2 linked regions of the Nisaea sediminum genome follow. The main gene of each other region encodes a partner of the protein of the gene in region 2 in a complex. Links are inferred from orthologs where the notes say so. Each region holds a gene or a part of one and is shown on either strand. Other genes may lie near its edges. The genes, in order: dnaG and IG122_RS08030.

Region 1 (3,244 bases), on a different replicon or contig from region 2:
CTTCTCTTCCTTCAGCGCGTCGCGCCACTGGATCAGGGCCTTGATGGTCAGCGGGCTTTCGCAGATGCCGCCGATCATCATCTCGCGGCCGGCCTCGATGCGCTTGGCGATGGCGATCTCGCCCTCGCGGGAGAGCAGCTCGACACTGCCCATCTCGCGCAGATACATCCGCACCGGGTCGTCCGTGCGGCCGACATCGTCGTCGGCGACATTGCCGGCGACGCTCTTCTCGTCCTCGGCCTTGGCGTCGTTGCCGCTGTCTTCCTGATCCTCGTTCTCGACCACGTTGACGCCCATCTCGCTGAGCGCGGACATCACGTCTTCGATCTGCTCGGAGGACATCTCCTCCTGAGGCAGTGCCGCGTTCACCTCGTCATAGGTGAGGTAGCCGCGCTCCTTGCCCTTCTTGATCAGATTCTTGACGGTCTGATTGACGTTGTCGATCAGCGGACCGTCGGAATTCTCTTCGCGGTCCCGGTTCTCGTCTTCGTTCGCCAGCGACTGTTTCGCCATTCGTTCGTCGACCTCTCCATATGCGCCGCCGTCCCCACCCCGGGACAGCCCGCCGTTATCTTAACTCCGACCGAGGTCGGTTTCCTCAAGCGCGGCGCTGGAATTGAGGGAAGCCAGCGCCGATCGCAATGACGCCAGCCGGTTCCAACTCGCTTCGCTAAATTCCTCCGCCACCGCCCGTTCGGCATCGGCCAATTGCGCCTCAAGCTGAGGCTTGCCGATACGAGCCAGCAATTCCGTCAGTCCCGCGCGCGCCTTCGAAAGCTGCGCGTTCCGCCTCGCGAAGGCGGCGTGACTTAATGTTTCCCCACTTAGAAGCCCATTGCAGGCATCCGATAACCCCAACCGCGTCAAATGGGCGATTAAGCCCTCCGAGTCAAGGCCTGGATCGGCGAGCGCAATCTCTATGATTTGCTGCCGGAGCTTGTCAAGGAAGGGATCGTCGAAGGCCAGAACGCCGATCGCCTCGCCCAATTCGTCGATCAGGGCCGGATGGTTGAGGAGGGCCGCGAGCACGATCTGCTGCTGACGCCGCGCCATGATCGACGGAACGTTGGCCCGGTGGCCCTGCGAAAACTGCGCTCCCGCATAGGCCTCGGCATAACCGCTGCGGCGCGAACCGCGACCGCCGCCACTGTTTTCCCGACCGGCCCGGCGCATTTCCCGGATCCGGTTCTCGACATGATCCGAATAGCTTTCCTGCACCGTACGTTCGGCGATTTCCCGGACCCGCCCACGCATGCGGCGCTGAAAATCCGCGATCCGCTCCGGCGTGGTCACCGGCTGGGCGGCCAGTTCCTGGCGCCAGATGAATTCGGACAGCGGGATCGCCCCGTCAAGCAGCTCGCGCATCGCCTTGGCACCGTGATGCTTGATCACGTCGTCCGGATCCTCGCCCTGCGGCAGCGTGACGAAACGAAGGGAGTGTCCCGGCTTCAGCATCGGCAGCACCCGGTCGGCGGCGCGTCCGGCGGCCCGCATACCTGCTGTGTCGCCGTCGAAACAGACCACCGGCTCCGTCGCGAGTTTCCAGAGCTCCGCGATCTGATCCTCGGTCAGCGCGGTGCCGAGCGGGGCGACCGCCTGCGGAAAACCACCCTGTGAGAGCGCGATCACGTCCATGTAGCCTTCCGCGACGACGATCTCGTCCGCCTTGCGGGCCGGCTCGCGCGCCTGCGCGAGACCATAAAGAACGCGGCCTTTATGGAAGACCGGCGTGTCCGGAGAATTGAGGTATTTCGGCTGACCGTCGCCGAGAATGCGGCCACCGAAGGCGATCACCCGTCCGCGCCGGTCGGTGATCGGGAAGATGATGCGACCGCGGAAATAATCGTAGGCCGCGCCCCCGTCTTCCGGTTTGCGCAGCAGTCCCGCTTCCAGCAGCAGGGCCTCCTTCACGCCTTCCGCCTTCATCGACTGCGCGAAGGCGGTCCGGCTGTCCGGCGCCCAGCCAAGGCGGAAGCGGGCAATGGTTTCCTTCGTAAGCCCGCGCCCGCGCAGATAATCGAGCGCCTCGGCCCCGCCGGGTCCCGCAAGCTTCTGCTCGAACCAGGTGCAGGCATGTTCGAGAACATCGTGCAGGGTCTCGCGGCGCTTGGAGCGCTCGCGGTCCTGCGGCGTTTCCTTGGGCACCTCGAGACCGGCCATGTCGGCCAGCTTCTCGACCGCCTCGGGGAAAGCGAGCCCCTCGGACTCCATCACGAACTTGATGATGTCGCCATGCGCCCCGCAGGCGAAGCAGTGATAGAAATTCTTATCGTCGACGACATTCATTGACGGCTTGCTGTCCGAATGGAACGGACAGAGCCCGAGAAACTCCCGGCCCCGACGCTGCAACGTCACCCGACGGCCGACCACTTCCGAAACCGGAAGCCGGGTCCTCAATTCGTCAAGGAATTGTGGCGGGAAGCTCATGATGTGCGACGATCAATCCTTGCCCAAGGGGCAAAGAGTGTGAACTTGCCAGCTCAAGCGGTCAAAGGAATCCGGGTATGGACAGGCTCAGGCGAGCATCTGTCGGACAATGCCGCTCGCCTTGGAAAAATCCATGCGGCCGGCATAGCGCTCCTTCAGGGCAGCCATGGCGCGCCCCATGTCCTTCAGCTCCTTCGCGCCGATTTCCTTCACGACGGTTTCCACCGCCGCGTTCATCTCGGCTTCGTCGAGCTGCTGCGGCATGAAACGGCGGATGACGTCCATCTCGGCCTTTTCCTGCTCGGCCAGTTCCAGACGGCCACCCTGCTCGTAAAGCCGGATCGACTCGGTCCGCTGCTTGAGCATGGTCTGCAGCATGGAGAGGATCTCGTCCTCGCTGATCCCGTCCGCGTTGCCATTGCCGCGCGCGGCAATGTCACGGTCCTTCAGGGCCGCCAGAATCAATCTGATTGTGCTGACGGCACACTGATCCTTTTCCTTCAAAGCCTCTTTCAAGGCGTCACTGAATGCGGCGCGCATCATATGAACATTACCCCTAGCCATTTCGCGGCGGGTTTCTCGTCAGACCGGCTCGCGAATTTCGGCTACACCATCTCCATCGCGGAACAAAACGCAAGGCACATTTATTAACATATTGAATTTACTTGTTTATATGAAAAACAACGGCCTTGACCTCTTGTCCCGCATTCTTTATCAACTCGGCTTCGAAGCGTCCGGCCCGACCCGAAGACAAAGAATCTGTCTGCCAAGCGGATATCCATGCGATCCTCCGCGGTTCTCGTGTGCCGGAACCGCA
Region 2 (3,266 bases):
ATATAGCCGCCCGGATAGACTTCGGTCGGATCCGCGTGGCTGACGTCGACGGCAAGCATGTCCATCGAGACCCGGCCGACCACGGGGAAGCGCTGGTCGCCGATATAGGCCGCGCCCTTGCCCGAAAGGCAGCGCAGATAACCGTCCGCATAGCCGACGGCTACCGTGGCGATACGCGCATCCTTGGTCACCTTGTACGTGCCGCCGTAGCCGATGCTGTCGCCTGCGAGGACGGTGCGGACCTGCAGGATGCGCGCCCGCAGCCGGACAACCGGCTCCATCGGGCTCGGTTTGCCGTCTTCCACCCGGCCGCCGTAAAGCGCGAAGCCGGGGCGGGCGAGATCCAGATGATAATCCAGACCGAGAAAGATCCCGGCCGAGTTGGCCAGGCTTGCCCGCAGCGGCCGCTTTAGACGGCGGCGCTGGTCGGCGAACCGCGCGAGTTGCGCCGCGTTCTCCGGGTTGCCGGGATCGTCGCCGCTGGCGAGATGCGAGATCGCGTAGAGCCAGTCCGGGCCGGTCAGCAAATCGGGATCCTCGGCCACACGATCCATCTCGTCCGGCGACAGGCCAAGCCGGTTCATCCCGGTGTCGATATGCAGCATGGCCGGCAGCGCCCGGCCGGCGGCGACGCACATTTCGCGAATGCGTGAGACCTGCTCCAGATCGTTGATGACCGGGATCAGATCGTGCTCCGGAATGACCTGTTCGGTCCCCGGAAGCAGACCGTTGAGCACGGCGATTCGGGCGCTGGGAAGGATCTTTCGGAGGGCGATCGCTTCGTCGACGGTTGCGACGAAGAAGGTCCGGCAGCCAGCCTCGAAGAGCGCCGGAGCCACCTTGTCCGCGCCCGTTCCGTAGGCGTCGGCCTTCACGGCCGCGGCGCATTCGCTCTTTCCGAGCCGCTGCTGCAGGGACAGGTAGTTCTGTTTGACCGCGCGGAGATCGACCACGAGTTCCGACGCGGCATCGGAGCCGCCGGCTGCCGGAGAGGTATCGAGCATCAGAAGCTGTCCGGGATGTGATCGTCCGAGACGAAATTGGAGAATTTGGTCGTCGAGCCTTCGAAGTGCAGCGTGACGGTGCCTGTCGGGCCGTGGCGCTGCTTGCCGATGATGACCTCGGCCTTGCCGTAGGACTTCTCGCAGCGGTCCTTCCACTGGTCGTGCCGGTCGTGGAACTTCTCGTCGGACTCATCGATGCGCTGCGCGGGTTCGCCCTTCTCGAGATAGTACTGCTCGCGGAACACGAACATGACGACGTCCGCGTCCTGCTCGATCGATCCGGATTCTCGAAGGTCGGCCAGCACGGGGCGTTTGTCCTCGCGCTGTTCGACGGCGCGTGAAAGCTGGGACAGGGCGATGACCGGCACGTCCAGTTCCTTGGCGATCGCCTTCAGGCCCTGGGTGATCATGGAGATTTCCTGCACCCGGTTGTCGGCCCGCTGACCGGCGGAAGGGCGCATGAGCTGCAGGTAGTCGACCACAATGAGCGAAAGTCCCTGCTGGCGCTTCAGGCGCCGCGCGCGGGCGCGCATGGTGGCGATGGTGATCGCGGGGGTATCGTCGACATAGAGCGGCGCCCGCTCAAGGTCCTGGCTGGAGGCGACCAGCTTCTGGAAGTCCTCGGTCGTCAGCTCGCCGCGCCGGATATGCTCCGACGAGATCTCGGTCTGCTCGGCCAGAATACGCGTGGCGAGCTGTTCGGCCGACATTTCGAGCGAGAAGAAGGCGACGACCTGGCGGTCGAGTTCCGGGTCCTTGAGCGCGGCGGTCGCGACATGGAAGGCGATGTTCGTCGCCAGCGCGGTCTTTCCCATGGCCGGCCGGCCGGCGAGGATCAGCAGATCCGAGGGGTGCAGGCCGCCGAGCTTGGCGTCGAGGTCGGTCAGACCGGTGGAAATACCCGCAAGCCCGCCGTCTCGCTTGAAAGCCTCCTCGGCCATCCGGACGGCGGTGGTCAGGGCCTCGCCGAAATCCTGGAAGCCGCCCTGACTGGAGCCGCGTTCCGCGAGACTGAAGAGTTTCGATTCCGCGGCCTCGATCTGATCTGCCGCCGGCAGGTCGAGATCGTGCTTGTAGGCCACGTTGACGATCTCGCCGCCGAGATCGATCAGTTCGCGGCGCAGGAAGCTGTCATAGATCGCTTGGCCGTAATCGTCGGCATTGATCACGGTGACGACGGAGGCGGCGAGCCGGACCAGATACTGCGCGCCGCCGGCCTCCTGCAGGGAATCGTCCTGATCGAAGAGCGGTTTCAGGGTCACCGGGTTGGCGATCTGGCCTTTCTCGATCAGCCGGCCGCAGGCGGCGAAGATGCGCCCATGAGCCGGGTCGGCGAAATGTTCAGGCGCCAGATACTCGCTGACCCTCTCGAAGGCACGGTTATTGACCAGGATCGCGCCGAGCAGACCTTGTTCCGCCTCTAGGTTGTGGGGAGGCTCGCGGTATTCGCTGGTCTGCGGTTCCGCGCGCGTGAGAGATGTGATGGTCGAGAATGGCTCTGAACTGGACATCAGATACACATACCAAGAAGGGCTGTGGACGTCTTCAGCAATCTTATCCCCAAGCCGTGATTTATCAAAGACTTACGGCTGTGTATAAAGCTGAATAGCGGGGATATCTCGGATTTGCGGCCCGAAAACCAAGGGCTTGACCCTGTGAAAAAGAAAACGGCCGCCCCGACGGGCGGCCGTTTCCGGAACAGTTGGTGAGAGACGCGAAAAGGCTCAGGCCTCCGCAGGCTTCTCTTCCTCGTCGGCGGCCGCCTCGGCAAGGCCTTCCTCAAGCAGCTCGGAAGCGGCTTCGGCCGTCAACTGGGCTTCTTCCTCTTCCTCGGCTTCCTCGGCTTCTTCGGTGCCGACGGCACGGCCAAGGAGTTTCTGCTGTTCGGCTTCGTCGGCGCTGCGGGCGATGTTGACGGTGATGTTCACCGACACTTCCGGATGCAGCACGACGCGGATCTCTTCGAGGCCGAGCATCTTCAGGGCGCGGTCGAGCACGACCTGGCGCTTGCTGACGGTGACGCCCCCGGCGGTGACCGCGTCCGCGATGTCGCGGGAGGTGACGGAGCCGTAGAGCTGGCCGCTGTCGCCGGCGGCCCGGATCACCGGAACCACCATGCCCGCGAGCTTGGTCGCGACCTGTTCGGCCTCACCCTTGCGCTCGAGGTTTTCCGCTTCGAGCTGGGCGCGCTGGCCTTCGAAGTGGGTCAGGTTGTTCTTGCTCGCACGAAGGGCCTTGCCCTGGGGCAGCAGGAAGTTGCGG

What was found.
Region 1: the proteins of IG122_RS08030 (region 2) and dnaG are in contact, whole or in part, in a crystal structure (PDB 2R6A), measured with the Geobacillus stearothermophilus proteins. The link is inferred for Nisaea sediminum from one-to-one orthologs. Residues at the interface, in WP_033016901.1 of Geobacillus stearothermophilus: Ser13, Glu15, Ala16, Gln18, Glu91, Leu92, Asp94, Ala95, Val96, Pro97, Thr98, Ala99, Ala100, Asn101, Tyr104, Tyr105, Ile108; in WP_049624496.1 of Geobacillus stearothermophilus: Lys456, Leu457, Leu458, Pro459, Ala460, Asn463, Ala464, Leu467, Leu535, Leu536, Ile537, Ala538, Gln544, Glu545, Asp548, Tyr549, His552.

The regions. Positions count from the first base shown.
Region 1 is NZ_JACZCQ010000005.1:247,398-250,641, forward strand. What follows is about bases 1-2,929. They hold dnaG (DNA primase), read right to left. Parts: upstream 2,428-2,929; coding sequence 574-2,427; downstream 1-573. Other genes in these bases: rpoD (RNA polymerase sigma factor RpoD), read right to left, coding at 1-513; IG122_RS11640 (GatB/YqeY domain-containing protein), read right to left, coding at 2,515-2,929. Also shown: more of IG122_RS11640, read right to left, coding at 2,930-2,970. UniProt on the Escherichia coli protein: RNA polymerase that catalyzes the synthesis of short RNA molecules used as primers for DNA polymerase during DNA replication.
Region 2 is NZ_JACZCQ010000003.1:616,958-620,223, reverse strand. The notes cover bases 260-3,210. They hold IG122_RS08030 (replicative DNA helicase), read right to left. Parts: upstream 2,516-3,210; coding sequence 1,004-2,515; downstream 260-1,003. Other genes in these bases: rplI (50S ribosomal protein L9), read right to left, coding at 2,729-3,210; alr (alanine racemase), read right to left, coding at 260-1,004. Also shown: more of alr, read right to left, coding at 1-259; more of rplI, read right to left, coding at 3,211-3,266. UniProt on the Escherichia coli protein: The main replicative DNA helicase, it participates in initiation and elongation during chromosome replication. Travels ahead of the DNA replisome, separating dsDNA into templates for DNA synthesis.